Regions from separate parts of the Shewanella sp. Shew256 genome, predicted to be linked through region 1. Evidence: predicted binding sites of a transcription regulator. Region 1 holds the regulator's gene; each other region holds the start of a gene.
What was found. The regulator sigma-54, encoded in region 1, starts transcription at its own class of promoters, with help from an activator protein. The targets are predictions, from matches to a motif close to GTTGGCACGNNNNTNGNNT.
Positions count from the first base shown of each region.

Region 2: a site for sigma-54 is predicted at 1,311-1,329, ahead of flgA (flagellar basal body P-ring formation chaperone FlgA). Genes of this name have one in related genera too.
Region 3: a site for sigma-54 is predicted at 1,418-1,436, ahead of B5P39_RS04545 (BON domain-containing protein). Genes of this name have one in related genera too.

Region 1 covers NZ_NAJR01000006.1:48,323-51,602, forward strand. Annotated here, with positions in the region: gene lptB (LPS export ABC transporter ATP-binding protein) at 1-472, shown strand, start outside; gene B5P39_RS12535 (RNA polymerase factor sigma-54) at 578-2,053, shown strand; gene hpf (ribosome hibernation promoting factor) at 2,082-2,369, shown strand; gene ptsN (PTS IIA-like nitrogen regulatory protein PtsN) at 2,372-2,815, shown strand; gene rapZ (RNase adapter RapZ) at 2,812-3,280, shown strand, end outside.
Region 2 covers NZ_NAJR01000007.1:88,226-91,505, reverse strand. Annotated here, with positions in the region: gene B5P39_RS14480 (flagella synthesis protein FlgN) at 1-61, opposite strand, end outside; gene flgM (flagellar biosynthesis anti-sigma factor FlgM) at 64-390, opposite strand; gene flgA (flagellar basal body P-ring formation chaperone FlgA) at 467-1,174, opposite strand; gene B5P39_RS14465 (chemotaxis protein CheV) at 1,379-2,299, shown strand; gene B5P39_RS14460 (CheR family methyltransferase) at 2,401-3,240, shown strand.
Region 3 covers NZ_NAJR01000002.1:383,634-386,913, forward strand. Annotated here, with positions in the region: gene B5P39_RS04535 (hypothetical protein) at 1-160, shown strand, start outside; gene B5P39_RS04540 (DUF3224 domain-containing protein) at 285-701, shown strand; gene B5P39_RS04545 (BON domain-containing protein) at 835-1,383, opposite strand; gene B5P39_RS04550 (hypothetical protein) at 1,656-2,132, opposite strand; gene B5P39_RS04555 (sigma-54 interaction domain-containing protein) at 2,387-3,280, shown strand, end outside.

The DNA.
Region 1 (3,280 bases):
GGAAGCCAGTATCTTTCGCAAGCTGACCGTGCACGACAATATCATGGCAGTACTGCAAACCCGTAAAGAGCTCAATCGCGATCAACGCGAAGAAGAGCTGGAACATCTGCTCGAAGAGTTCCATATCACCCATATTCGCGATAGCCAAGGCATGTCGTTATCGGGCGGTGAACGTCGCCGCGTCGAAATTGCCCGCGCCTTAGCGGCCAATCCCAAGTTTATTCTGCTCGATGAACCCTTCGCCGGTGTCGACCCGATTTCGGTTATCGATATCAAGAAAATCATCGAACAACTCAAGAGCCGAGGCCTTGGGGTACTGATCACAGACCACAATGTACGCGAGACCTTAGACGTCTGTGAACATGCCTACATTGTCAGTCACGGAAACCTGATTGCCGAAGGAACTCCCGCAGAGATCTTAGACAATCAGCAAGTTAGGGCTGTGTACTTAGGTGAACAATTCAGGCTATAGTTACTTAAACAGAGCCAATTAGCCTTGAATTTTGGCTTATAAGCGCCATCAATATGATAACAAGCGGCCTAAATTCAAAATAATAACGTAGGGATCAGCGGTAACATGAAAGCGTCACTCCAGCTCAAACTGGGTCAACAGTTAACCATGACGCCACAACTCCAACAGGCCATTCGTCTGTTGCAATTGTCGTCATTGGAACTGCAGCAAGAGATCCAGCAAGCCTTAGACTCTAATCCTCTTCTCGAGCTGGAAGAGGAGCAGTTCGACGCGCCTACCGAACGTAAGCAAGATATCGCCGATACCGACTTTAGCGAAACGACGGCCCAGCCACAGGAACAAGACAATTCCACCGTGGACATTGCCGAGTCGCTGACCAAAGAATCCCTGCCCGAAGAACTGCCCATGGATACTACTTGGGATGAAGTCTTTACCGCCTCGCCAAACTCAGGTTCTGGCGCCAGCCGTGAAGATGACATGCCCTTCCAAGGGGAAACCAGTGAAGGCCTGTACGAACATTTAGAATGGCAAAAAAACCTCACGCCCTTCTCTGAAACCGATTTAGCCATCGCCACCGCGATTATTGATGCCATCGACGATCAAGGTTATCTCACTCAAAGTACTGAAGATATCCTCGAGGCCATGGGCAATCCAGAGATAGAACTGGATGAAGTCGAAGCCGTGCTCAAGCGTATTCAACACTTCGATCCCGTTGGTGTCGCCGCAAGGGATTTAAGCGAATGTCTGCTTATCCAACTCTCCCATTTTTCGCCGGATACCCCACACCTCGAAAACGCCCGTATGCTGATCAAAGATCATTTAGATCTGATCGCTGCCCGCGACTTTAGGTTGTTGATGCGTAAGACCAAACTTAAAGAGGACGAGTTAAGGGACAGCATAGCGCTGATCCAAACTTTAAACCCTCGCCCCGGTTTGCTCATCACCCCTGTTGATGAAGAATATGTCATCCCCGATGTGTCGGTATCGAAGAAAAACGGTCGCTGGGTGGTCGAGTTAAATCCAGATTGCATGCCAAAAATCAATGTTAATCAGCAATATGCAGCCATGGCGCGCAGCACCAAAAGCCAAGCCGATAGCCAATTTATCCGCGGGCATCTGCAAGAGGCCAAGTGGTTTATCAAAAGCCTTGAAAGCCGTAACGAAACACTGCTCAAGGTGGCAAACTGCATAGTGCAATATCAACAGGGCTTCTTCGAATACGGTGAAGAAGCCATGAAACCTATGGTCCTGAACGATATCGCCGAGGCGGTAGAGATGCATGAGTCCACCATTTCACGGGTGACGACGCAAAAATACATGCATACCCCAAAGGGACTTTTTGAACTAAAATATTTCTTCTCAAGCCACGTCGGGACTGATGATGGCGGTGAGTGCTCATCCACGGCAATCAGAGCCTTCATTAAGAAACTGGTTGCAGCGGAAAACCAGAAAAAACCATTAAGCGACAGCAAGATGGCACAGCTTCTGGCAGAACAGGGAATTAACGTTGCGCGCAGAACCATTGCGAAGTACAGAGAAGCGATGCTTATTCCCCCTTCCAATCAGCGTAAAAGTTTATAGCCTAAAATGGAAATCGGAGGACGTTTATATGCAAATAAACCTGAGTGGACACCATATCGAGATTACTGAATCGTTACGGGCTTATGTTGAGGAAAAGTTTTCAAAACTTGAACGTCATTTCGAACAGATCAATAATGTGCACGTTGTGCTCAATGTTGAGAAAATGCAACAAATTGCCGAAGCGAGAATCAACCTCACCGGTGGTGAAGTCTTCGCGACTTCAGAGCATGCAGATATGTATGCTGCCATAGACGTCCTGATCGACAAGCTTGATCGTCAGGTTATTAAACACAAAGAGAAGTTAACAAAACACTAGCAATGGAACTTCGTACCATACTGCGGCCGGAATGCACGACCTGCGCCACTCCGGGCAGTAAGAAAAAGGTACTGGAACTTATCAGCGACTTAGCCGCTGCCCAGTACCCCACCCTCTCATCTCAAGAGATCTTCGAAAGCCTAGTGGCGCGCGAAAAGATGGGGAGCACAGGTATAGGTAACGGCATCGCCATTCCACATGGTCGATTAACCGATATAACACAACCCATAGCCATATTGGTGAAATGTGAGGAGCCGATAGCCTTTGATGCTATCGATAAACAACCTGTCGACATTTTATTTGCGCTGCTGGTGCCTGCTGACCAATGTCAACAGCACTTAAGCACTTTGTCCTGCATGGCTGAAAAGCTCAGTGACAAGCAAATATTAAAACAATTGCGCAAGACGCATGATGAAACGGAACTCTATCAGGTAATCATTGGATGAAACTGGTCATAGTGTCAGGGCGTTCAGGCTCAGGCAAATCGGTCGCACTTAGAGTGCTTGAAGATCTCGGCTACTATTGTGTCGATAATTTGCCTTTGCCTTTGATTGGCAGTTTGCTTGAACAGCTCAAAGGCAGTAACGATCTCGTTGCTATCAGTGTTGACGTGCGCAATTTACCAGAGCAAGACAAAGTGCTGGTTAAACAGCTTGCCAGCCTGCCTACGGGCACTGAACTCACCAGCTTCTTCTTAAACTCCAGCGATAAAGTGTTGCTCAAACGCTACAGTGAAACGCGGCGCTTACATCCCTTATCTAAGAGCCGAGTGTCACTGCAAGAAGCCATCAAGCTTGAAGGCAAATTGCTCGAGCCGCTGTCACAGCAGATGGATCACTATATAGATACCTCGAATCTGAATATCTATGAACTCAGCGACCAAGTGCGGCAAATACTCCTTGGCAGTGTCG
Region 2 (3,280 bases), on a different contig from region 1:
TCTGTTTAAGAACAGCCAAATGGGCGTGTTGTTGATCTACCAGTTTAGCTATTTCTGTCATAGTTACTCTTTATTGAGGTCATTCAATTCAGCTTCGAAGCTGGCAATGTTGGCCGCCAACATTTCGGGGTCAATTTTATAGCGACCTTCGGCAATCGCTTGTTTAATCTCAGCGACTTTCTTTTGGTCTACTTCAGGTAGGCTGGCCATTTTGGTTTGAGCTCCTTGTAGCTGTTGAGCTTGAGCCGTAATGACAACTGAGTCACCTTTCTGTTGAGTCGATTTAGCCGCAACCTGAGTCGATTGCTCACTTTCGCTGCTTTTCTTTGTTGTGTTTGAACGGACTTGGGCGGCCGCTCCGGCGTTAAATTTGCTAATATCAATTGCCATTTTAGGCTCCAGCGTCGTGTATACGGGGATTTCTTAACTGGGGTATCGGCAGCTCATCGAAAAGCTTTAGTTTATTTTACATTCTAACTTCGACTTCGCCAATGGCCGTGACTATGGCATCTAGTTCTTTGTTTGAACTGCTATTTTTGACCCTAATTTGGTCACCAATATTACCATCCTGTAGCGCTTCGCCTACGGTTTTTAGCACAAAATTGCTGGAACGCACATAAATTGATACTGAATCATTCTTACAAACAAAACAAAGGTTATTGGCAAAAATAGGGAAGTTTTTGGCGACACGCCGTTTAACCCGTACTCCTGAAAGTTGGCTGGTATCGCTAAATTGCATACCGCGTAAACTGTTTTGGTCGACGTAACGGATTTCAACTTGTGTTGGGCTGATCAGTTCGCCGGGCGCCAGTGTTTCGCTGGCGACCACAACTGGGAAAAGAATATCGACCCGCACCGACATAAAAATCTGCCAAGGGTAGGCTAAATCGGGTGTATCACAACTGACTTTTACCGTGTTATTGCGGCTGATCTCTCGGTCGGAGGCGAGCTCGACTCGAATGGGGGAGGCACATTGAGAAGGGAGCAAACGACTGTCTATCGTTTGCGGAAGGATTTCAACTTTAGCGTTAGATGGCACTGAAATCTTTTCATTAATAAGAGCTTTAGCTAATTCGGATATCGCCGATATGCTAGGTACCACGGGCTCGGCATTGGCCTTAGTGGCGAAGGAAAGGGCGATGATACTCAAAAAATAGACTAAATTTACTTTCATAATGAAGAGACTAGCTTGTAACGCCAGAATGCACCTATACTTTTATCAAGTTTGAAACTGTTACATGCCATAACGGCTAAGATTTAGTGTCAGAAGTTTGACTCAGTTTCAACTATGGTTATCGATGACAAGACGTAAGCAATTAATATGCCTATACTCAAACGAGTTTAGGGCCGTACATAAACAGAACAACAAGGCAGAGTTATGTCGAGTATTCTTGATTCAGTCAACAAACGAACCCAACTCGTAGGTCAAAACCGACTAGAACTATTGCTATTTAAGTTGAATGGTCGTCAACGTTTTGGGATTAACGTATTCAAAGTAAAAGAAGTTTTGCAATGTCCACCGTTAACGACTTTGCCTAAACTTAATCCTTACGTCAAAGGTGTCGCCCATATTCGCGGCACGACTATTTCGGTAATCGATCTGAGTGCTGCAACCGGCGGACGTCCGTTAGCCAGCACTGAAAATTGCTTTATCATCATTTCAGAATATAACCGCAGCGTACAAGGTTTCTTAGTCAGTTCAGTTGAACGTATCATCAACATGAATTGGGAAGCCATTATGCCGCCACCACAAGGGGCTGGTCGCTATTCCTACTTAACTGCAGTCACTGAAATCGAAGGTGAACTAGTTGAAATTCTTGATGTTGAAAAGATCCTAGATGAAATTTCACCAGTCAAAACCGCAATCAGTGAAGAAGTGAATGAGCAACTGACAATCGATAGAAGTCAGCATTACCATATTATGGTGATTGATGATTCGGCGGTGGCTCGTAAACAAATTATTCGCGCGCTAGAGTCGTTAAACTTACAGATTGATACGGCAAAAGATGGCCGTGAAGCGCTCGATAAGTTAAAAGCTATTGCGGGTGAAATGAACAATGTTGCCGAGGAAATCCCGCTGATTATCTCGGATATTGAAATGCCAGAAATGGATGGTTATACCTTAACGGCTGAGATCCGTGACGATCCAAAGCTTAAGCATATCAAGGTTGTACTACATACCTCGTTAAGCGGCGTGTTTAATCAGGCTATGGTACAAAAAGTAGGCGCTAATGATTTTATCGCTAAATTCAACCCAGACGAATTAGCTGCGGCAGTGAACAAGCATTTAAGTTTGTAGTGAAAGTGTGGGTTAGTGCCTAGTGGTGCTTTACGCTATAATCTAGCCCTTATTACATGATTGTTGGCACTTATTTGGGTGCTTGCTATAGGATCTAGGACGTGAATGTGCCTGACAAATCACTCGCAGAAGCCGAATATAATCAATTTAGGTTGTTCTTAGAACAACACAGCGGCATCGTACTGGGGGAAAATAAACAGTACCTAGTGCGTAGCCGTCTCGCGCCTTTGATGGGCAAATATAATCTGCCTTCGTTATCCGATGTGGTGAAACATTCGATGAAGCCAACGGAGCGCGCGTTGCGGGCGGAAGTCATTGATGCGATGACGACCAATGAAACGCTTTGGTTCCGTGACCGCTATCCGTTTGAGTTACTAGGCAATGTATTGCTACCTGAATACAGTAAGTTGGGCCGTCCATTAAAGATATGGTCGGCTGCCTGTTCTTCTGGCCAAGAGCCTTATTCGTTGGCAATGACGATTTTAGAATATCAACAGAAGAAGCCGGGAGCTTTGCCGGGAGGCGCTTCAATTCAAGCGACCGATCTTTCGCCTTCGATGTTGGAACGTTGCAAAAATGCCGAGTACGACAGTTTGGCATTGGCACGTGGCCTATCGGAGGAACGTAAGCGCCAGTTTTTTGATGCTTTGCCCTCTGGCAACATGCGGGTAAAGGACAACGTTAAGCGTTTAGTCAATTTTCGCGCCCACAATCTGCTTGAGAGTTACACTTTGCTAGGCAAGTTCGACATTATTTTCTGCCGAAATGTGCTGATCTATTTTGCCCCTGAGGCAAAAGCAAAAATTTTGCGGCAATTTGCTGCCGCATTAAATCCGAAGGGCATACTTTTTCTCGGTGCGTCAGAATCCATTGCGGGCCTGACAGATGAGTTTGACATGGTGCGTTGCAACCCTGGTATTTATTACCAGAAGAAAACCTAATTAAATGATATTAAATAAAAATTACCGACATTAGTCGGTA
Region 3 (3,280 bases), on a different contig from region 1:
AGTCGATAGTATTGAACCCGTGTATCCCTTTGAAGCGCCGTTTAAAGTCGCCATTACCTACCGCGATAGGGTGGCTGACCAACCTATGGTCGAGGAGCCTAACGTGGCTAAAACCCTTGAGGTCGGTGTGAGTGAAACGGAAATTAAAGCACTGAATTAGGTTTATATCTGGGCTTATGCTAAGTTAATTTTACCTCAGCTACGGCTGAGGTATTTATTTCACCTAGCGGCTGGGAAAGCTAAGGTTTTGACATAAAGCATAAAATTAAAACAAGGAGCGTGTCATGGAAATGACCAAAGTCACGGGCAAATTTGATGTTAAGCTCAATCCCGAGAGTGCCTATGCCACAGGTGTGGGGGGCGTGAACTTGGGCAGAATGACCTTAGATAAAACCTTTTATGGTGAGCTAGAAGCTCGCAGCCAAGGCGAAATGCTCAGTGCCATGACGGCGGTAAAAGGCTCGGCGGGTTATGTAGCGATAGAGCAAGTCGTAGGTAAACTGTGCGGCAGACAGGGCAGTTTTGTGCTGCAACATTTTGGCATTATGACTGATGGTCAAAACCGATTACACCTTGAGGTTGTCCCCCATTCAGGTGCGGGTGAACTGGTGGGGTTATATGGCACTATGGCGATAAGCATCGAAAATGGCCAACATTTTTATGAGTTTAGCTTCTGCATCGAACAGGAAGCTGAAGCCTAAGGCATGATTAATATGGCATCGCACCGATAAAACAAAACCAGCCGAAGCTGGTTTTGTGATTTTTGCCCGAGTGACTAATATCAAGCGTTGAATTGGCAAGTGCTGAATTAGCAAGGGCTGCATGTCAGGACCATTATGAGGTTTTGACTTTGATCTTATCGACGACCTTTTTCACATCATCGGTATTTTTAGCAATGGTCAGGGCTAATTGACGCTCGGCATCGCTAGCCACTTCACCCTGTAAGGTCACTACGCCATCGGCAACATCGACATTAATTTGGGTGCCCGATACGTCGGTCGAGAACAACAGACGGGTTTTCACGACCGTTGCGACCTTAGAGTCGGTTAGGGTCTTCACTACCTCACTGGTGCCTTGGTCTTCATTCATCACGGTTAATTTGTTATCGACCCCTTTTACACCATCTAAGCTTTTGATGAGCTCAGCGGCGAGCGCCTTATCGACACTGCTCTCCACTTGACCGGTTAAGGTGACATGGCCGTTTTTCACGTCGGTCATAATGTCAAAGGAGTTGAGATTAGTATTGAGCAACAAAGTCGTTTCGGCCTTGCCATCGATCCAAGCATCTTTGGCGTCGTCTTTCCAATCCTGTGCGGCGGCCACATTTAAACTGATAGAACCGACAAGTAAGGTGGTTAAAGCTAAAGTTGTCGTGTTTTTCATAATGATATCCTCCGTTGTTATCTCGAAGATACTAAAGCGTGAATCGTGCCAATGTTTTTATTTTACTGATTTTAAATGGAATAAATTGTTTTGTGACGTATTTTAGGTGTTTAGCTTAATCGCCAAATCGGCGCTTTTTACCGACAAAATGTAAATATTACCGAGGGTGATTAAGCGGTTTGGCTTAAGTGGGATAGGCGTTAAGCACAAACAGATCGCAGGCAACAAAAACGCGGCTCAGTTGGCCGCGTTATTTGGAGGTGTAGGGGCATTTACAGGGTTTGGCAGCGCAGGTGCAAAGTATCCAAATGGATTTGTAGCCAGGCAATATCTTCGGCCAATTGGCTGATTAACCTCGGGTGGTTGGCCTTTTTAATTAACTGTTTGAGGTGGCTAAGGCGCTGACGCTCAAGCTCACAGAGCACGACGAGGGCATCGGCAAGTTGTTGTTTGATAAGTAAAGCATCGACATCGGCATAGGGCCGAGTCTGCGATGGCGGCACTGAGTGCGGGCCTAGGTGCGGGCCCATTTGTTGCAATGTTTGGGCGAGCAGTTGCCTAAATCGTGCCTGCATTCCTTGGTACGTCTTGATTTGGGCGATAAAAATGCGTTTTAGGCTGTAGTCATCGACTGAAGTATTGGCCCGAGTATAAAAATCCACGCCGGTTTGCGTCAGCTCGATTAACTCATTAACCAGCTTAATATCGGCGCTCAGCTCGGTCTGATGTTGCGCAACATTAGACGTCATAACGACCTCCTGTGGTAGTTTGGGCTGCTCCACCGACACGGATTGCCCAAGTTTTTTATGGAAATATCAACTTCATTCAGCTTCTATGCATATTTCGTTCACTTTTTAATGATAAGTTAATGACTTGATTTAACTGATGATATTTATCCATTGTCGCCAGTGGGCTGCTTATTATCGGCAACTCTTACCGTTGAGATTGTTAAAATTTCACGGCTGGCATACAGTGGTGCTTCATTCACAGGGAGTGGCACAAGATGATCCGACCAACGCTTTTCTATCATCTACAGGACTTCGAGACCGAGCAGGCATTAGTACAGCTCGAGGGCGCGCAGACCTACAACAAGCTACGCAGTACCGATGATTTATCTTGGATTACTCAGCTGGAAGCCAATCGTATCGATGTGGCGATCCTTGAGCTGCCCCGTCTAAGTCGTGAAGATTACTTAGCCTTACTCGAGTCCAGCGCCATTGCGGATGTGGAGTTTATTTTCCTCTCCGACGGCCTGCCGAATCCTCACCTCGATAAACTCTTGTCCAAATACGCGGGCTACCATTTCCGTAAGCCCATCGATATGTCATTGCTGTGCGAAACCTTAGCGGATTTTGCCCAGCATTTGGTTGCCAACACTTCGACGCGCATTCGCCCCTTTGCCAGCGAATTAGACCAATATGGTCTGCTGGTGGGCTCCTCATTACCTATGCACCGTTTGTATCGCACTATTCGCCGCGTGTCGGCCGCCGAGAGCAATGTGTTGATTATCGGTGAGAGTGGCGCGGGTAAAGAACTGGTCGCCAATACCATTCACTTAGCCAGCCCACGGGTGAATAAGCCCTATATTGCGATTAACTGCGGCGCCTTGAGCCCAGAATTGGTCGATAGTGAACTCTTCGGTCATGTAAAAGGCTCTTTCACTGGCGCGAATCGCGATCATCAAGGGGTATTTGAGCAGGCCGAAGGCGGCACCTTATTCCTCGATGAAGTCACCGAAATGCCGCTCGAGCATCAAGTTAAGCTATTAAGAGTGCTCGAAAATAATGAATATCGCCCCGTCGGTAGCCCTAAGGTGCTCAAGGCGAATGTGCGTATTGTGGCGGCGACAAACCGCGATCCTCTAGTGGCGATTGAGCAAGGGCAGCTGCGGGAAGAT